3 regions of the Thauera sp. ZXT1-4 genome follow, and region 3 is predicted to be linked to each of the others. Evidence: riboswitches for the same ligand, from Rfam matches in the RefSeq annotation. Region 3 holds a riboswitch; each other region holds the start of a gene.

Region 1 (6,608 bases), on a different contig from region 3:
CTGATCTCGGCGCGAAGGCTGCGCGGTGGTGGCGGGGGGCGCTGCAGGCGCCACCCCGTCCGCCTGTGCTCACTCCCAGCTCAGCGCGCCGCCGGTCTGATACTCCGTGACCCGCGTCTCGAAGAAGTTCTTCTCCTTGCGCAGGTTGGCCTGCTCGTCCAGCCAGGGCAGCACGTTTTCCGCGCCGGGGTAGGGCTCGGCCAGCCCGAGCTGGCGGGCGCGGCGGTTGGCGATGTAGCGGAACTGGCCCATGTGCTGCGCGGCCGAGTAGCCGAGGATGGGCTCGCGCAGCAGATAGCCGGCGTAGGCGGTTTCGGCGGCCTCGGCCTCCTCCCACAGGCGGGCGAGCGCCGCGGGATCGAGCTGCAGGTTTTCCTCGGCGATGAGCGTGCGCACGGTGCGGATGCCGAAGGCGCAGTGCAGCACCTCGTCGCGCATGATGTACTGCAACTGCTCGGCCGTGCCCTTCATCAGCCCGCGCCGCTGCAGCGCGAAGATGGGCGTGAAGCCGTTGTAGAACCAGCAGCCCTCGAAGATGGCCGCGAAGAAGAGGTAGGAGAGCGCGAATTCGTGCAGGTTGTCGCGGTCGGTGAGGTCGAAGTCGGCCCGCATCACGCGCTCGAGGCGGCGGTTGGCGAGCGCGATCTTGCCGTGGATCTCGGGCACGACGCGGTAGCGGTTGTAGATCTCCTGCTGGTCCAGGCCCAGGCTTTCGATGCAGTGCTGATAGGTCCAGGTATGCAGGGCTTCCTCATACACCTGGCGGGCCTGGTAGATCTGCAGTTCGGGCGCTGTCATCTTCTCCATCACCGCCAGGCCGATGTTGCGCATGGCGAGGATGTCCGAGGTGGTCAGATAGGACAGCACGTTCTCGAACACATGGCGCTCGGCCGGCGTCAGGCGATGGTGGTAGTCGTGAACGTCCTGCGCCATGGAGATTTCCAGCGGCGTCCAGTGGTTCTTGTTGGCGTTGAGGAAGAACTCCCACGCCCAGGGGTACTTGAAGGGCGCGAGCTGGTTGATGTCACCCTGGCCATTGACGATGCGCTTGTCGGCAGCACGCACCGGCGCCAGCGCGCCCGGCTGGGCATCGGTGGCGGACAGGGCCGCGTCGGGGCGGAATGCCGGTGCCGTGGGCGTCACCGTGGACGCCGGGGAGTCTGCCTGGCGGGAGGCTGGCGTAGCGGCTGGAGCAGTGGCTGCCCGAGGGCGAACCGGCGTGTCCCAGTCGTCGAAGAAGGCGGTCATTGGCAGGCCTCGCAGTCGGGGTCGAGAATGGAGCAGGTCTTGGGCGCCGGGTCGGCGCTGGCGGTGGCCGGCGTGTTGGTGCCGGTCTTCTCCATGGCGGTGGCGCCCAGGGTGCGCAGGTAGTAGGTGGTCTTGAGCCCGCGCAGCCAGGCCAGGCGGTAGAGCTCGTCGAGCTTGCGGCCCGACGCGGCGGCGACGTAGAGATTCAGCGACTGCGCCTGGTCGATCCACTTCTGCCGGCGCGAGGCGGCTTCCACCAACCAGTGCGGCTCGATTTCGAAGGCGGTGGCGTAACGCGCCTTGAGTTCGGCGGGAATGCGCTCGATCGGGGCGAGCGAGCCGTCGAAGTATTTAAGGTCGGCCACCATCACTTCGTCCCACAGGCCGAGTGCCTTCAGTTCGCGCACGAGATGCGCGTTGACCACGGTGAACTCGCCCGACAGGTTGGATTTGACGTACAGGTTCTGGTAGTCCGGCTCGATCGAGGCGGACACGCCGACGATGTTGGAGATGGTCGCGGTCGGTGCGATGGCGACGCAGTTCGAGTTGCGCATGCCATGGCGGGCGATGCGCTCGCGCAGCGGCCCCCAGTCGAGCGCGGACGAGCGGTCGACTTCGAGCAGGGCGCCGCCGCCTTCGTTATTCCCTCTACTGCTGCGGCCACGGCCCTCGGCCAGCAGCGCGAGGCTGTCCTGCGGCAGGATGCCCCGGTCCCACAGGCTGCCGCGGAAGCTGGAATATGGCCCGCGTGCCTCGGCCAGCTCGGTCGAGGCCCAGTAGGCGGCGTGGCACACGGCTTCCATCGAGCGGTCGGCAAACTCGATCGCGGCGTCCGATGCGTAGGCCAGGCCCATCAAATGCAAGGCGTCGGCAAAGCCCATGATGCCCAGGCCCACCGGGCGGTGACGCAGGTTGGCGGCGCGCGCCTTGGGCGTGGCGTAGTAGTTGAGGTCGATGACGTTGTCGAGCAGGCGCATCGCGACGCGCACAGTACGCTGCAGCTTGTTGTGGTCGAGCGCCCAGCGGCCATCGCCGTCGCGCACCAGATGGGCTGGCAGGTTCACCGAGCCGAGGTTGCATACCGCGGTCTCGTCGGCCGCGGTGTTGAGCGTGATCTCGGTGCACAGGTTGGAGCCATGCACCACGCCCACGTGCTGCTGCGGCGAGCGCAGGTTGCAGGCGTCCTTGAAGGTGATCCATGGATGCCCGGTCTCGAACAGCATGGTCAGCATCTTGCGCCACAGCTGGATGGCGGGCAGGCGCTTGAAGAGGCGGATCTCGCCGCGCTCGGCCTTTTCCTCATACGCGCGGTAGGCCGTCTCGAAGTCCTGGCCGTAGCGCTCGTGCAGGTCGGGCACGTCGACCGGCGAGAACAGGGTCCATTCGGCGTTCTCCAGCACGCGCTTCATGAACAAGTCGGGAATCCAGTTCGCGGTGTTCATGTCGTGCGTGCGGCGGCGCTCGTCGCCGGTGTTCTTGCGCAGTTCGAGGAATTCCTCGATGTCGAGGTGCCAGGTTTCGAGATAGGCGCACACCGCGCCCTTGCGCTTGCCGCCCTGGTTCACCGCCACCGCGGTGTCGTTGACCACCTTGAGGAAGGGGATCACGCCCTGGCTCTGGCCGTTGGTGCCCTTGATGCGGCTGCCGAGCGCACGCACCGGCGTCCAGTCGTTGCCCAGACCGCCGGCAAACTTCTGCAGCAGGGCGTTTTCCTTGATCGACTGGTAGATGTCTTCCAGGCTGTCGGCCACCGTCGTCAGGTAGCAGGACGACAGCTGCGAATGGCGGGTGCCGCTGTTGAACAGCGTCGGCGTGCTGCTCATGAAGTCGAAGCTCGACAGCAGCTCGTAGAACGCGATGGCCTGTGCCTCGCGGTCGATCTCGTTGATCGCCAGGCCCATCGCCACCCGCATGAAGAAGGTCTGCGGAAGCTCGATGCGGCGGTCGTCGACATGCAGGAAGTAGCGGTCGTACAGCGTCTGCAGGCCGAGGTAGTCGAACTGCAGGTCGCGCTCGGGCCGGATCGCCGCCGCCAGGCGGGCGAGGTCGAAGTCGGCCAGCCGGGGATCGAGCAGCTCCGCCTCGATGCCACGGCGGATGAAGGCGGGCAGGCAGGCGGCATAACCCTGATCGGGGTCGGCCATGTCGGCCTGCGAGGCCTCGTGCCCGAGCACTTCGACGCGGATCGCCGACAGCAGCAGGCGGGCGGCGACACGGCCGTAGTCCGGCTCGCGCTCGATCAGCGTGCGTGCAGCGAGCACCAGCGCTTGGCGCACGGCGGCAATCGGCACGCCGTCGTAGAGGTTGTGCAGGGCGTGTTCGAGCACGGTGTCGGCGGACACGCCGTCCAGCCCTTCGCAGGCCTCGCGGCACACGGCGAGCAGGGCGGCGCGGTCGAGCGGGCGGCGCGCTTCGCCATCGACGACGTGCAGCACGGGGCCGGCGCCGCCCGCCTGCGCTTCGGCGTCCTTCTGCGCGGCGCGTTCGGCAGCGCGGCGTTCGCGGTAGAGCACGTAGGCGCGCGCGACGTCGTGCTCGCCCGAGCGCATCAGCGCCAGCTCGACCTGGTCCTGGATGTCCTCGATGTGCAGCATGCCGCCGTCGGGCAGGCGACGGGTGAGGGCGCCGACCACGGTATCGGTGAGTCGGGCCACGATGTCGCGTACGCGTGAGGACGCCGCGCCCTGGCGGCCCTCGACGGCGAGAAAGGCCTTGGTCATGGCGACGGCGATCTTGTTCGGATCGAAGGCAACGACGGCGCCATTGCGGCGGATGATCTGGAAAGCGGCGAGTTGCATGGCGCTATCAAGTGCTTCGGCGGGAAGTCGGTCCACGGGTGGTCCTCGTCTGGGTGAGTGCGGATGAAACGGGTTTCTGAGGGAAGGCGAGCTTCAGGCGGCCGCGAGGCTGACTGCGCTGGGGGCCGGGCAAGGATGGGCGTCGTCGCCGGCGTGGGACTCGGCCCGCAGATCCAGCGTCAGGGGGGCGGTGTGGCTGCCGCCAGGCCGACGGAAGCCGCTGGCGGCAGCCATGTGGAGTACCGCCGGGCTGACGCTGTGACACACGATCCGGCCTGCGCCGTGCAGGCGGGCCAGTGCAATGACGTGGTTGAACAGTGCTCGGCCCAGTCCGCGCTGGCGATGAGTTGCGGTGACGCTGAGCCCGAAGTCGACCTCCCCATCGCGCACCGCGACATGGGCGAGGGCGACGATGTCGCCTTGTGCGGTGCCCAGACCATGCACATGGTCGCGTGCGAAATCGAGCGTGGCGACGTAGGCGGCGATGCCTTCGTCGCGGATGCCGTGGCTGAAGCGCAGCAGGCGGTCATCGGCATCCAGCGCAAGAAGGTGTTCGAGGATGCGGGGGGCGTCGGCGGGGCCGAAGCGGAACATCGGCCTCAGAACGGCGCCCGTGGAATCGGTCGGCGGTGTCAGCGTTGCAGCGGGGCGGTCGGCGGTGGACATGGCGGAGATCCGGTGCGGGCAGGGCGGATCTCCGACGCACGGGCGTGATGCGTCACGCGCATGGCAATGCCATGCGGTGCTGCCGTGCCATCAGGAAAGCGAGCAAGTGAAATGGTGTGAGCCATGCCTCTTGTCAGGGACACCCCGCCCCAAACTGTTGAAGGTGATGTGCATGGCAGGTCTCCTGGCTCACGGGTCGTCGTCTTGCGCCAGCCTTCCCGGAAGATTTCCAGTGGCAGAGAGGGCGCAGGACTCGCCGATTACAGTTGCGGGGGCAGCTCCGGGGTTCGCGCTGGGCGCGGCACCGGATTCCCTTTTCATGTCCGCCGATGACGGCGGACAACCATGAACAGGGGCGGAGGTTAGCCCTGGCCCCCGGCGCTGTCAAACGCGCCGCGTTCGATCGCGCGCACCAGGGTATGCACCGCGCGATGTGTCGGAACTTCGAGCCCGGCCGCCTCGGCCATGGATAGCAGGGCGCCGGTGATGGCGTCGATCTCGGTGTGGCGGCCGGCGAGGACGTCCTGCAGCATGCTGGCGCGGTTGGCGGCGGTGGCGCGGGCAACGCCATGCACCCGCGCGAGCGCGGCCGCTTCGTCGAGCTCGAGGCCGTTGGCGCGCAGTACCGGCAGTGCCTCGCGCACCAGGGCGTCGAGCAGTACGCGGTGCGGCGGCTCGAGCAGGGCGCCGTTGGGTACGCGGAACAGCGCCGCGAGCGGGTTGATGGCGACGTTCACCAGCAGCTTCGCCAGCCGCGCGGCGGTGATTTCCGGCTCGATGCGAGCCTCGAGACCCGCGTCCTCCAGCATCCGCGCGAGCGGCTCGAACCCGGGCGGCAGCAGGGTTTCGCCTGCGCCTGAGGGCTGCACCCGGTTGCCGTCGCGCCACGCGCCCTCGGTTGTGATGCCCTGATCCACGTGTTGTGCGTGGCAATGCCCGCGCAGCATGTCCACGGTGATCCCGTTCTGCAAGGACAGCACGCCGATGGGTCGCATGCGTGAGGCGACTTCCGCGGCTGCCGCTGTGTCGGCGGCCTTCACCAGCACGATCACCCAGTCGGCGACAGGGGGGTGGGCAGCGTCGAAGGCTTCCAGGGCGAGTGTTTGCTCGCCCACTTGCACGCCGGTGCGGAGGCTTGCGACCCGGTGTGCGTTACGCGCAATCACGGCGAGCGGCACGACGGCGCGCAGCCGCGCAGCAAAGTGCAGGCCCAGCGCGCCGGCGCCGATGATCGCAACCGGGAAGCGCGTGTCGGCCAGGCTGTGGTGTGTGGCACGAGGGGGCGCCTCGAGGTTACTGTCCATTCGATACGTACGGAGCGGTTCGGATTTCAAGTGGATCCCTGCCTGTTGCGTGCCAGACGGCTTCGCGGTCGCGATGTCGCATAAACATCGGATGGGTGCTCCGGCATGGCTGCTCCATGGAGCATCTGGAGCAACTCAACCTGTTCATTCCACCCAATGGGAACAGCCGATGGGATGTGCTGTGGGGCTGGAATGCCCGAATCCAGGCGCATTCGCATTCTGGCATGACTCCTGCTGGAGGTGAGATGCAGCGACTTGCTGTGCATCCAGAAAATCGAGGAGACGAGATCATGCTGTACGCAATGCCCGGCCAGGCCGACGCCAAGGTTCAGTTCAAAAGCCGTTATGACAACTTCATCGGTGGCAAATGGGTGGCCCCGGTCAAGGGGCAGTATTTCGATGTGGTCACCCCGGTTTCCGGCCAGAAGTACACCCAGGCCGCGCGCTCCACGGCCGAGGACATTGAGCTGGCGCTCGATGCCGCACACGCGGCCTTCCCGACCTGGGGCAAGACCGACGCCACCACGCGCTCGAACATCCTGCTCAAGATCGCCGACCGCCTCGAGGCCAACCTCGAACTGCTCGCCTACGC
Region 2 (6,608 bases), on a different contig from region 3:
CGGATGATCGTGCTGCGGGATCACGCACAGGTCGAACCAGCCCAGTGGCAGGCTGGGCCGCATCAGCGCGATGAGCTTGCCGCCGCGCGCGCGTCGTGCGGCAAGGCCGGCGAGGTGGGTGCGATGGCCGGCGACAAGGATGAAATCCGGGTCGGGCAGTCCTGCGCCCGCCGGGAAGTGGCCGCCCAGCCACTGCCACAGCGCGCTGTGCCCGGCCGGGGCGTCGATCCAGTGCGCCTCGACCGCCGTGCGCGACGCCAGCGCCTGCGCCAGCCCCTGCAGCTGGCTGCGATGGCCGGGCTTGTTGTCGGTGATGAGCCAGAGGGAAGTCATCGGGGCTTCACCTTCATCCGCGGTTGAACCACTTCAACACCACGCCCCAGCTTTCCATGTCGATGCGTGTCACCTGTCCGCAGCCGAAGTCCAGTCCCAGCCAGCGCTCGGGCGGCAGGCCGAGGAGGTGGCCCGCGATGACGCGCAGCGGGCCGCCGTGGGCTATGACGACGAGGTGTTCGGGCGCCGTGCCTGGAAATACCCTATTTCCAGATTCTTGCCTGATCTCGTCCAGCCATTGCAGCACGCGTGCCGCCATCTCACGCGGCGACTCGCCGCCTGGCGCGCGAAAGCCGAGCGGGTCGGCGGCCCAGGCGTCGATGGCGCTGCCGATGTCGGCAAAGCTGCGGCCTTCCCACTCGCCGAAATGAATCTCCTTGAGCCGGTCGTCGAGGTGCGGCGTTCCAAGTGCCTCCGCGAGCAGGCGCGCACGCGCGAGCGGGCTGGCGTGCAGCGCGAAGCTTTCCGGCAGCAGCGGCCGCAGGCGGGCGGCGACCTCGGCAGGGCATTCGGCCAGGCCCAGATCGGTCTGCCCGTAGCAGGTGCCGGGCTCGACAGCGGGGCGGGGGTGGCGGATGAGGTGAAGTTGCATGCGCGGTTTCAGGTGGCCAAGGGGGTGCCGATGGCGGTGAGCACCCCGATATAGCACGCCAGCTCCGCCGCCTGCTGCACCGCGCCGAGCAGGTCGCCGGTGTGGCCGCCCAGGCGGCGCTGGAAGAGGCGGGCGAGCCAGAGCGTGACCAGTGCGGCGAGGATCAGCGACCCGGCCGCGGGCGCGAGGCCGAGCCCTGCCAGGGGCAGCAGGCCGAAGACCGTTGCGAATGCCAACTCGGCGCGCGGCAGCCGCTTCGCCACGGTCCGCGCCTTGGCACTGTCGTCCTCACGTGCGTAGGGCAGGGCGTGCAGCACGCCGACCGCGGCCAGGCGCGACAGCGCGTGCGCGGCGATCAACGCGGCGGCGGCTGTCGTGGGCGAGATGGCAGCGAGCTCGATCAGTGCTGCGGCCTTGGCCAGCAGCATCAGCACGATGGCGATGGCGCCGTAGCTGCCGATGCGCGAGTCCTTCATGATCGCGAGGATCTGTGCCTTCTCCCAGCCGCCACCGAGGCCGTCACAGGCGTCGGCAAAGCCGTCTTCATGCAGGGCACCGGTCAGGCGAACAGTGAGCGCCATCGAAAGAATGACCGCGAGGCTCGCCGGCAACAGAGAGGCGAGCACGAGCAGCGCTGCGGCGCCGGCGCATCCCACCACCCAGCCCACCAGCGGCAGCCATGCGGCGGCGTGCGCGAGCCGTTCCGGCACCCATTCCACCCAGGCGGGCACGGGTAGCCGGGTGAAATAGCCCAGCGCGGTGAAGAAGCGGGCGAGCTGCTCGCGCATGGCCGCGTTCCGGGGGCGTGAAAACCGTTTTCGCGCTTAGGTCGCCGGGCCCTGGTCGCTCACCCCGGCTGACTCGAAGCTCGCCATGTCGTTGAGGAAGTTGACCGCGGCCTGCACCAGCGGCAGGGCGAGAGCGGCGCCCGTGCCTTCGCCGAGGCGCAGGTCGAGCTCCATCAGCGGTTGGGCGTCGAGATAGTCGAGCTGCACGCGGTGCCCCGGCTCCTGCGAGCGGTGGCCGAATATGCAGTAAGACAGCACGTTGCAGGCGATGGCATGTGCAGCCAGCAGGGCGGAGGTGACGATGAACCCATCAACCAGGATCAGCATCCGCCTTTCCGCTGCACCGAGCATTGCACCGGCCATCATCGCAATCTCGAAGCCGCCGTACTGGGCCAGCACCTCCAGCCCGTCGTGGTGTCGGCCGCCGCGTTCGAGCGCCCGCGACAGCAACTGGCGCTTGCGGATCAGCCCGGCGTCGTCCAGCCCGGTGCCGCGCCCGGTCACGCTGTACAGATCGCCGTCGCGGGCCGCGCCCACCAGGCAGTGGGTGATCAGCGAGGCCGAGGCCGTGTTGCCGATGCCCATCTCGCCGAAGGCGACACAGTTGCAGCCGTTGTCCGCCAGCGCATGGGCGAGTTCACGGCCGCGCTGCAGGGCGGCGTCGCGCTGGCCGGGCGTCATTGCCGGCTGTTCGATGTAGTTCGCGGTGCCCGGCGCGATCTTCGCGTCGATCAGTCCGGTGCGTTTGCCGAAATCGTGATTCACCCCGGCATCGACCACGGCGAGCCCCCAGCCCATCTGCTTGCTGAACACGTTGATCGCGGCGCCGCCGGCGAGAAAGTTCTCTACCATCTGCCAGGTGACGTCCTGCGGAAAGGCCGATACGCCCGCCTTGGCCGCGCCATGGTCCCCGGCGAATACCACCATGTGCGGCTGGCGGATCTCGGGTGTGAGCGTCTGCTGGATGAGGCCGATCTGGTGTGCGAGCGGCTCCAGGCGCCCGAGCGCGCCGAGCGGCTTGGTCTTGCGGTCGATCTTGTGTTGCAGCGCGGCGGACAGCAGCGGGTCGGGCGGAACGATGGTGAAAGGTTTCATGGTGACAAGCTTGGTCGGTTGGACGAGATGTTCATCGTGGACGGGGGCTACGCAGCCGCATGGAGTGCAGCACACGCGGCCGTCCTGGATGTCGTGCGGCTCGCAGTTTAGCCCTGCTTCAGCACCAGCGGCAGTCCAGCGGCGACGAAGACAACCCGTTTGCATAGGGTGGCCACTGCCTGGTTGAGCCGTCCGGCCTCGTCGCGAAACAGCCTGCCAAGCTGGGTTTCGGGCACCAGCCCCAGCCCAACCTCGTTGGCGACGAGGAGAATTCGGCCGGGCAATGCGGGCAAGGTGGCGAGCAGTCTCTCGCGCTCGCGGCGAAAGCGCGGCAGTTCGTCGGCGGCGGCTCCGGGGGGCAGGTGCCCGGCGTCGATCAGCAGGTTGGTGACCCACAGCGTCAGGCAGTCCACCACCAGACAGCGATCGGGTGCGGCTTCGCGGCGCAGTGCATCGGCCAGCGCCACGGGCGCCTCCACCGTACGCCAGCCCGCGGGGCGGTCGGCCTGGTGGCGGCGGATGCGCGCGGCCATTTCGTCGTCGAGGGCTTCGGCGGTGGCGATCACCGTCACCGCAAGTCCGGATCCGGCTGCGCGCCGTTCGGCTTCCCGGCTCTTGCCGGAGCGTGCGCCGCCGAGGATGAGTTCACATGTCATTGTCGTGGTTTGGTCTTCCGCTCGTCGTGCGGATTCTTTTTGCAGTGCACGATACCGCCTCGTACGGTATCATCCGCCCCCACTGCCCCGAAAGGGGCAACGCGTTATCGGTGCCCGCGGGCGTATCTCGCCCAGGGTTAAACGGGAAACAGGTGCGCGGCCCTTCGCAAACGAGGCCGCAATGCCTGTGCTGCCCCCGCAACGGTAAGTGCGCGCAAGGTGTGTCCTGCAGCCACTGGGAACATTCCCGGGAAGGCGACTCACCCGTCCGGCCATCAGGCCGGCACAGCGCACGAGCCCGGAGACCGGCCGGAACGCGGAATGGCGGATGTGCCGCGGGGTGGCGGCGACGGGCGCGGTTTGTCTTGCTCTCTTCGGTTCTACCTGCCTCGTGGTGCGTCCATGTGAAGTTGCCATGGCGTGCGGGGACGCGCGGTGTGGCGAAGGGAGAGCCCTACGATGAATATCCGCTTCTCCGCGCTCGCTTCGGTGGGCGCGCTGTGCTGTTTCACCCTGCCGGCCGTTCATGCCGCCGATGCCCAGTTGGGCCATGTGGTCGTCACGGCCACCCGTCAGCCGGTCAGTGCAGATGCCGCGCTCGCGAGCGTCGACGTGATCGAACGTGACGAGATTGCCCGTGCCGGTCATTCGAGCCTGCTCGGCCTGCTGGCGTCGCGGCCGGGGGTGCAGATGGCACGCAATGGCGGCCCTGGATCGAGCGGAAGCGTCTATATTCGCGGCGCCAACGCCGGGCATACGCTGTTGCTTGTGGACGGTGTCCGCATCGGCTCGGCGACCAGCGGCTCGCCGGTGCTGGAAACCATCCCGCTCGAGATCGTTGAGCGCATCGAGATCCTGCGCGGCCCCGGCAGCGCACTTTATGGTGCGGATGCGCTGGGCGGCGTGATCCAGGTGTTCACCCGCAAGGGCAAGGAGGGCTTCCACCCCTCGGTGCGCGTGGGTGCCGGCAGCGACGGCGCACGTGAAGCCAGCGCCACGCTGGCTGGCGGTGCGGGTGTCCTGCGCTATAGCGTGACCGCTGGGCATGAGCGCAGCGACGGCTTCAATGCGCGCACGCCGGTGCTTTCCGTGAACGACCGCGACGACGACGGTTTCCGCGAGGATTACCTCAGCGCTTCGCTGGCGCTGGACCTGGGCGGCAACGACGAAATCGGTGCCAATGTGCTGTATTCCGACATGCGCAACTGGTACGACGCAGCCCAGCCCTTCGATTCCTATCTGGACAAGCGCACGGAATCCTATGGCATGTATCTGCGCAAGCAGCATTCGTCCGATTGGGTCAGCACCCTGCGTTTCGGCCATGGCGTCGATGCGCTCGAGAACCAGTCGAATGCCGGCGCGCGTTCCCGCTTCGACACGACACAGCGTCAATTGAGCTGGCAGCACGATATTGCGCTCGGTGGCGGCTCCTTGATGGCGGCCTACGAGTTCCTGCAGCAGCGCGTGCAGACGACGACCCACTACGAGAGGACCCGGCGCCATATGAACGCCTTCCTGCTCGGCTGGGGCGGCGAGTTCGATCGCCACCGCGTGCAACTCAATGCACGTCACGACCGAAATTCCCAGTTCGGCAGCAAGACCACCGGAACAGCGGCCTACGGCTACGAGATCACGCCGGAGTGGCGCGTCCATGCAAGCATCGGCAATGCGTTCAAGGCGCCGACCTTCAATGATCTCTATTACCCCGTAGAGTGCTATCCGATGTGGGGCTGCTTCGGTGGGAATCCGGCGCTCAAGCCGGAGGAGGCGCTCAATCGCGAGATCGGTGTGGCCTGGGAGCGCAATGACCTCAGCCTGGGGCTGACCTATTTCAACAATCGCATCCGAAACCTGATCGATTGGAGCAGCGGTGTGGCGGCGAACGTCGGCCGGGCAGACATCGAGGGGGTGGAAGCGAGCCTGGGTGCCATGCTCGGGAAGTATCGCGTGCGTGCCAGCGTCGACCTGCTCGATGCGGAGGATCGGCAAACCGGCGACGAGCTCGGCCGTCGCGCGCGCATCAGCGGTGCGCTTGCGCTGGAAAGGCTTGCAGGCGCATGGACCTGGGGCGTGGAGTGGAATGGGAAAGGGCAGCGTTATGATCGGGTGCCCAATGCCCCTGCCGGTCGCCTGGGGGGCTATGGCCTGGTCGATGCGTACGTGCACTACGCCGTGGCGCCTGACTGGAGTGTGGAAGTTCGCGCCAACAACCTGCTCGACAAGGACTACGAACTTGCCAAGGGGTACGGAACACAGGGCCGGAGCGTCTTTGTGGCACTGCGCTACGCCATGCACTGATCGCCGATGCCTGCAATCGCGCTACGTGGGGAGTCGCGCGTGAGTCCAGCCATGCGCCGCACGCGATCGCCGCTGGCGATCACCGTGGTCCTGCTGCTGGCGGGGGCGCTTGCGCTGCTCCTGGCGCTCGTCGCCGGGGGGCTGCCGGTGGGGACAGCCGACGTACTGGGTGCGCTTACCGGCGCGGACGGTATGAATGCGACCGTGATCCGCGAACTCCGCCTCCCCCGCGCCCTTGCTGCCTTCGCCTGCGGTGGCCTGCTCGCCACCGCGGGTGCCCTCATGCAGGTCTTGTTGCGCAACCCGCTGGCCGACCCCTACATCCTCGGCATTTCGGGCGGCGCGGCGGTGGGTGCGCTGGGGGCGATCACGCTCGGGGCGGCTGCGTTCTGGGTGGACGCCTCCGCCTTCGTCGGCGCGCTCACCGCGATGCTCGTGGTCTTCGGTCTGGCACACGGTGACGGCAGCTGGACGCAGACGCGGCTGTTGCTGACAGGCGTCATCGTCGCGGCTGGCTGTGGCGCCGCGGTCTCGCTGATGCTTGCGCTCGCGCCTGACACACGCGTGATGTCCATGCTGTTCTGGATGATGGGCGATGCGAGCGCAGCAGCGCGGCCGTGGCCGGCGCTGCTGGTGCTGGCGCTGGCGCTGGTGGTCGTGTTGCCGTTTGCGCGCGACCTCAACGTGCTCGCCCGCGGTGAACTCTCCGCGCGGGCGCTGGGCGTACAGGTGGGGCATCTGCGCATCGCGCTGTACGTGCTCGCTTCGCTGCTGACTGCGACCGCGGTGACGCTGGTCGGCTCGGTGGGCTTCGTCGGCCTGATCGTGCCGCACCTGGTGCGGCTC
Region 3 (6,608 bases):
CGAGCCGACGATGCGGTCGTCCTTGAGCACCACCCGCTTGTACACGCCGCCCAGCTTGTCGTGCAGCACGATGTCCTCGGTGCCCGGGCCGCCACTGAAGTCGCCCGCCGAGAATACGTCGATGCCAGTCACTTTGAGCTTGGTGGAGGTCACCGAGCCGAGGTAGCGCCCAATGCCATGGTTGGCGAGGTGGTTGGCGCACACCTTGCCCTGCTCGAACAGCGGCGCCACCAGGCCGTAGGCGACGCCACGGTGCGCCACGCACTCACCGACCGCGTAGATGCGCGGGTCGGTGACGGTCTGCAGGGTGTCGGAGACGTGGATGCCACGCACCCGCCCGCTGCCGCAGTACAGGCCGGCCGACTCGGCGAGCGCGTAGTTGGGCCGGATGCCTGCGGCGACCACCACCAGGTCGGCGGCGATCTCCATGCCGTCCTTGAAGCGCACCGAACCCACGCGCCCGGCACCCCCGGCACCCTCCTCGCCACCGGTGTCGCCATGGGCGCTGCGCGCCGGCAGCAGCGCCTCGGTCTGGCGTGCGAGCAGGAACTTCATGCCCTTGGCTTCGAGCGAGGCCTGCAGCATGTCGGCTGCCACCTTGTCGAGTTGGCGCTCCATGATCCAGTCACCGATGTGCACCACGGTCACGTCCATGCCACGCAGCATCAGTCCATTGGCGGCCTCCAGGCCGAGCAGGCCGGCACCGATGACGACCGCGTGGCGGTACTTGCCGGCGGCCTCGATCATCGCCTCGGTATCGGCGATGTCGCGATAACCGAGCACGCCAGGCAGATCGTTGCCGGGGATGGGCGGGATGAAGGGCGTGGAGCCGGTAGCGAGCAGCAGCCGATCGTAGTCGGCCTCGGTGACGCTGCCGTCCTTGGCTTCGGCGACCACCCTGCGCCTCACCCGGTCGATCTTCGTCACCGTGCTGCCCGCATGCAGCTTGATGCCGTTGTCGCGGTACCAGTCGAGATCGTTGAGCATGATCTCGGGCAGGGTCATCTCGCCGGCCAGCACCGGCGAGAGCAGGATGCGGTTGTAGTTGCCGTGCGGCTCGGCACCGAACACGGTGATGTCGTAGAGGTCGGGCGCGAGCTTGATCAGCTCTTCGATCGTGCGCACGCCAGCCATACCGTTGCCGACAAGGACGAGTTTCATCTTCTTCATGGTGCTTCTCCGCGACAAGGCCAGTACGTTCGAAACGGAAACGGCGTCCACTCCGCCCAGCCCTTTGGGCCGTAGCGGAATGGACGCCGTTGTCCTGAAGCTGGAAAGTTCTGGGCAGCGCTCGCTGCCGGGTGCCCGACCGCCTTTGGCCGGTTGCTGAACACTTCAAAGCATCAAACATGCCAAGCCGGGCAGGCCGCGGGACAGGCCCGGAATCCGGGGCATAGATCCGGTTTCTGCGCTGCAGCTCGCACGAACGTCCGGCCTCGCAAGCTCTTCGACCGCACTGCTGCAGTGCAGCAGTCGAACCCCGATGCACGCCGATGGTGCAATCCGCACCAGCAGCTCAGGCGCGCATGGCTCATGCCCCGCAACGCAATGCCGCGGCGGGAGCCCAGCCATCGCAACGCAGCAGGCTGTCCTCAGCTCCGCCCCGGCAGAAATGCCTCCATCGCGAGCGCGGCCTCGGCAACCTCGACGATGCGGCGCCCCTGGTTCATCGCCGTCTGCCGCAGCAGGCGGTAGGCCTCATCCTCGGCGAGCCCCTGGTGGCGCATCAGCACCCCCTTCGCGCGCTCGACGAGCTTGCGCTCCTCCAGGCTCGCACGTACGGCAGCGAGTTCGTCAGTCATCGCCTGCAGCCGGCGCGACTGCGCATGCAGTACGTCGACGATCGAAGCGGCCAGACGCGGCCCCATCGGATCGGGCACCGCGGGCCTGCCCGCCCCGCCCTCCAGCCCACCATTCAGCCCGCCGAACTCACCGGCGCGTCCTTCCTCCGCTCCTTCTTCACCCATGCGCACGCCGGGCGTGGCCCCTGCGGCGTCCAGTCCGTCCAGTCCGTCCAGTGCAGATGCGAGCCGCTGCGGGTCATCCGGATCTGCCTGCAGGGCCTCGCTGCGCCGCAGGCATTCCGTCCTCAGTGCCACACCAAGCAGCGCTTCGACCTCCCGCACGCGGTCGAGGCGCAGCGAGCAGCAGGCAAACCAGTCCTGGGCCCGCTCGGGCACGCCCGCAGCATCCTGCCCATCTGCAAGCAGCTTGCGGCGCAGGCGCTCCAGTTCGACGAGCGGCATCGCCTGCTGCACGCCCCGCCAGGCCGTCCGCACATCCTCCGGAGAAAAGGCCTCGAAGCGCTGGAAGCACGCCTCCTGGCCCTCGATCAGGTACAGCAGCGGGGGACCATCCACTGCCGGATCGGCCTTCGCAGCAAACACTGCAGTGCCCAGCGCACGCTCCTGGCCAGCGAGTTCCTTGCCCTGCATGAGGTTGAACAGCGCCACGAGCAGCCGTGAAATCGCGGGATCGGCTGCCACGTCCGCCGCCTCGAACACCAGCGCCAGCAGGGCGGCGATGGTCCGCCTGAAGTGCGCTGTCGCCTCGGCGACTGAGCAGCGCTGGCGCACGATCGCCTCGCGCAGATCGGGGAGCATGTCGACGCGGTGCAGCGCAAGGGCGATACGGGTAAACAGCCGAGCGCCGCCGGCCACAGCGAAACCTGGCACGGCGTCACGGATCTCCGGCCGCCCCAGCCAGGCGCGCACGGCCGCCTCCGCGCTGCGGCTTGCCTCGGCATGCTCTTTCCGCTCCGGACCGAAGCGCACGCCCGCGGAAGCCAGAAAAAGGTTCGAGGCGCCGCGCTCGCCTTGCAGGCGGTGCACGAGTTCGCCCACGAGCTGGACGAGCTCGCAGCTGCGCGCAAGCTGTTCCAGCTCGTGGATCTCGCTGCGACGAGCAGCGACGAGAAAGGCCAGGGTCGATTTCATACGGGGCTCCCGAGGGTTCTTGTTCTGCGGCCGAGGCCGCAGGGGTAGAACCAAGCAAGAGCCGTGCGCAGCCAGCGTCAGCGCGGGTGAGGAGGCAGCTTCCGCACCTGCTCGATGAGCTGTTCGCCAGCCTCGTCCGCGGGCCCCTGCCAGCCATCGAAATGCAGCAACTCGGGCAAGGGCATGCGCGGCAACCAGCCCGCAGCCTCGAGTTCGGGCCGGGCGTGGAACGCGCTCACGTGACCGATGCACAGGTAGGCGATCGGCACGATCTCACGCGGGATGCCCAGCGCCTCGCGCAGCGCCTGCGGGTGCAGGATGCTGACCCAGCCCACGCCGAGGTTCTCGGCACGCGCGGCCAGCCACAGGTTCTGCACCGCACACACCGCGCTGTACACGTCCATCGCACCGATGTGGGTGCGGCCGATCACCACCGGCCCATGGCGGCTGCGGTCGCAGGTGATGCAGATGTTCACCGGCGATTCCAGGATGCCTTCGAGCTTCAGGTTGCGGTAGGTGTCGCGCTTGCCTTCGTCGAACATCTGTTCGGCCTCGGCGTGCGCGGCAAGGAAGTCAGCATGGATCTGCTCGCGCACCGCGCGCGAGCGCACCACGATGAAATCCCAGGGCTGCATGAAGCCGACCGAGGGCGCGTGATGAGCGGCATCGAGCACACGCGCGAGCACCTCGTCGGGGATCGGATCGGGCAGGAACTCGCCACGCACGTCGCGGCGGGTATGGATGGCGCGATAGACCGCGTCGCGCTCGGCCGCATCGAAGCGCGGATCGGCCTGGAAGCGCGCGGGGCCGGCGCTGCCGGCCAGGTCGTTCGTGACCGGTTCTTGGGTAAATGCGGGCGCGTGGGTACGCGCCGGCGCGGCATGCGCCTGCGTCGGGCTGCTCATGAAGTATTCCCCTTGTCGTCGAGCAGTGGACAGCCACCGACCAGGCGGCTGCTGGGTGCACTTCGAGGCCGGTCTTCCGGCTGCGGATCAACTCATCCGGACGCCTTCCCGGTCCTTGCGGACCAGTGGCTGGGCGAACCTTGCCCGGACAATCCCCTTCACGGCGCTGGGCGCGCGGTGGGTTTGCACCACCTTCCCGATTCTCCCGCGCAGCGCGCGGGCACCTCGAAGCAAACAGGGGCGCAAGCTTAGCCGCAAACGGGCTGCCGCGGCAAAAGACGTGCGCTGGGTCAGTGCGTTCCTGCAGCACCCGCACGCTGAATGCCGGGCGCGGACCGGACAAGCAAACGGTCAAAGCACCCGGCCGCTTTCAGCCCCGCTGGCGGCGCGCCTCGAACAGGCAGATCCCGCTTGCCACCGACACGTTGAGGCTTTCGACGCTGCCGTGCATGGGGATGCGGGCAAGCGCATCGCAGGTGTCGCGGGTGAGGCGCCGCAGGCCGTCGCCTTCGGCGCCGAGCACCCACGCCACCGGCACCTTCTGGTCGATGTCGTAGATGGACTGGTCGGCTTCGCCTGCGGCACCGACGACCCACACGCCGGCGTCCTGCATCTCGCGCAGGGCGCGGGCAAGGTTGGTCACGGTGATGTAGGGCACGGTATCGGCGGCGCCGCTGGCGACCTTGATCGCGGTGGCGTTGAGGCCCACCGCGCGGTCCTTGGGCGCCACCACCGCGTGCGCGCCGGCGGCGTCGGCCACGCGCAGGCAGGCGCCGAGGTTGTGCGGATCCTGCACGCCGTCGAGCACCAGGATCAGCGCGTTCTCGTCCAGGCTGTCGAGCACATCGGCGAGCTTGATCTCGCGCCGGGTGGCGTCGACCTTGGCGACCACGCCCTGGTGGCGGCGGGTGCCCACCATGCCGTCGAGCTTGTCGCCCTCGCTCTGCAGGATGCGCGCACCGGCAGCCTCGGCCTGGGCAATGAACTTCTTCACCCGCGCGTCCTTGCGGTCACCGGAGAGGTAGATCTCCAGCACCGATTCGGGCGCGTGGCGCAGCTTGGCAGAAACCGCGTGGAAGCCGTAAATCAGCTTGGTGGGAGTGTTCTCGGGTGCTTTAGCCACGGTCGGTGCCCTTGGTGGTGGTCTTGCGGCGGACGCGTCGTGCCGGAGCCGCGGTTGCGGGCGCGGATTCTAGCGCTTCGGCTGCGGCTACGGCGACTGGTTCGGCGGCGGACTTCTTCGTACGCGCCTTGCGGGGCTTCGGCTCGGCGGCTTCCGACACGACAGCGCTCACCTCGAGGGGCGGCGCGCCGGCAGACTTCTTCGCACGGGCGGCGCGCGGCTTGCGCGCTTTCTTGCTCTCTGCCGGCGCCGCAGCCGCGGCTGGCACTTCGACGGGCTGCGCAGGCGCCTTCGGCTCGGCCGGCAGCTGCCCTTCAATGAGGCGGAAGTCGATCTTGTTGGTCGCCATATCCACCCGTACGAGCTGCACCTTGACCCGGTCGGAGAGGCGGAACTGCTTGCCGGTGCGCTCGCCCATGAGCGCGTGGCGCATCTCGTCGTAGTGGAAGTAGTCGCTCCCGAGATCCGAGATGTGCAGCAGGCCCTCGATGAAGATGTCGTCGAGCGCGACGAACAGGCCGAAGGGCACGACCGCCGACACGCTGCCGGTGAACTCCTCACCGACGCGGTCCTGCATGAAGTAGCACTTGAGGAAGGCGACCACGTCACGGGTGGCCTCGTCGGCGCGGCGCTCGGTCATCGAGCAGTGCAGGCCGATCTGCTCCCAGTCGCCCGGGCGGTACTGGTCACCGCCGAGCGCGGCCTTGATTCCGCGGTGGATCAGCAGATCGGGATAGCGCCGGATCGGCGAGGTGAAGTGGGTGTAGGACTCGTAGGCGAGGCCGAAGTGGCCGACGTTGTCCGGGCTGTACATCGCCTGCTTCAACGAGCGCAGCATCACGGTCTGCAGCAGTTGGGCGTCGGGGCGATCCTTGACCTGCTCGAGCAGCTTCGCGAAATCACTCGCGCGCGGCTCGTCACCGCCGCCCAGCCCGAGGCCGAACTCCTTGAGGAACTCGCGCAGCTTGGCGAGCTTGTCCTCGGAGGGGCTGTCGTGGACACGGTACAGCGCCGGGTGCTCGCGGGTGGCGAGGAAGTCGGACGCACACACGTTGGCGGCGAGCATGCACTCCTCGATGAGGCGGTGGGCGTCGTTGCGCACCTCGGGCACGATCTGCGCGATCTTGCCGTTATCGTCGAAGATCATACGGGTTTCGGTGGTCTCGAAGTCGATCGCGCCGCGCTTGGCGCGCGCCTTGAGCAGCACGCGGAAGAGCTTGTCGAGGTTCTCGAGGTGGGGCAGCAGCGCGGAGAGTTCGGCGCGCACCGCCGGATCCTGCTCGTACAGCGCGGCGGCGACCTTGGTGTAGGTCAGGCGCGCGTGCGACCAGATCACTGCGGGGTAGAAGCGGTAGTTCTTGATCTCGCCGGTGGCCGAGATGGCCATGTCAGCGACCATCGCAAGGCGCTCGACCTGGGGGTTGAGCGAGCACAGGCCGTTCGAGAGCTTCTCGGGCAGCATCGGGATGACGCGGCGCGGGAAGTACACCGAGTTGCCACGGTCGAAGGCGTCCTTGTCGAGCGCGCTGGCGGCGTCCACATAGTGCGAGACGTCGGCAATCGCGACGATCAGGCGGTAGCCCTTGCCCTGGCGCTCGCAATACACCGCGTCGTCGAAGTCCTTCGCGGTCTCGCCGTCGATGG

Evidence for each region. Region 3 has a riboswitch for cobalamin ahead of bluB (5,6-dimethylbenzimidazole synthase). Riboswitches for the same ligand answer to the same signal wherever they lie in the genome.
Region 1: linked by a shared signal. The riboswitch ahead of ACUH78_RS12815 (GNAT family N-acetyltransferase) and the one ahead of bluB (5,6-dimethylbenzimidazole synthase) in region 3 are both predicted to bind cobalamin.
Region 2: linked by a shared signal. The riboswitch ahead of ACUH78_RS04965 (TonB-dependent receptor domain-containing protein) and the one ahead of bluB (5,6-dimethylbenzimidazole synthase) in region 3 are both predicted to bind cobalamin.

What each region holds. Positions count from the first base shown of each region.
Region 1 covers NZ_JBQWSN020000016.1:3,537-10,144, forward strand. Annotated here, with positions in the region: gene ACUH78_RS12805 (ribonucleotide-diphosphate reductase subunit beta) at 70-1,248, opposite strand; gene ACUH78_RS12810 (ribonucleoside-diphosphate reductase subunit alpha) at 1,245-4,082, opposite strand; gene ACUH78_RS12815 (GNAT family N-acetyltransferase) at 4,140-4,712, opposite strand; cobalamin riboswitch at 4,870-5,075, opposite strand; gene ACUH78_RS12820 (ketopantoate reductase family protein) at 5,075-6,016, opposite strand; gene adh (aldehyde dehydrogenase) at 6,307-6,608, shown strand, end outside.
Region 2 covers NZ_JBQWSN020000004.1:75,050-81,657, reverse strand. Annotated here, with positions in the region: gene ACUH78_RS04990 (mitochondrial fission ELM1 family protein) at 1-333, opposite strand, end outside; gene cobC (alpha-ribazole phosphatase family protein) at 347-925, opposite strand; gene ACUH78_RS04980 (adenosylcobinamide-GDP ribazoletransferase) at 934-1,713, opposite strand; gene cobT (nicotinate-nucleotide--dimethylbenzimidazole phosphoribosyltransferase) at 1,750-2,808, opposite strand; gene cobU (bifunctional adenosylcobinamide kinase/adenosylcobinamide-phosphate guanylyltransferase) at 2,916-3,464, opposite strand; cobalamin riboswitch at 3,556-3,791, shown strand; gene ACUH78_RS04965 (TonB-dependent receptor domain-containing protein) at 3,924-5,762, shown strand; gene ACUH78_RS04960 (FecCD family ABC transporter permease) at 5,814-6,608, shown strand, end outside.
Region 3 covers NZ_JBQWSN020000013.1:45,445-52,052, forward strand. Annotated here, with positions in the region: gene nirB (nitrite reductase large subunit NirB) at 1-1,170, opposite strand, end outside; gene ACUH78_RS11645 (nitrate- and nitrite sensing domain-containing protein) at 1,593-2,936, opposite strand; gene bluB (5,6-dimethylbenzimidazole synthase) at 3,014-3,841, opposite strand; cobalamin riboswitch at 3,891-4,084, opposite strand; gene rlmB (23S rRNA (guanosine(2251)-2'-O)-methyltransferase RlmB) at 4,212-4,964, opposite strand; gene rnr (ribonuclease R) at 4,957-6,608, opposite strand, start outside.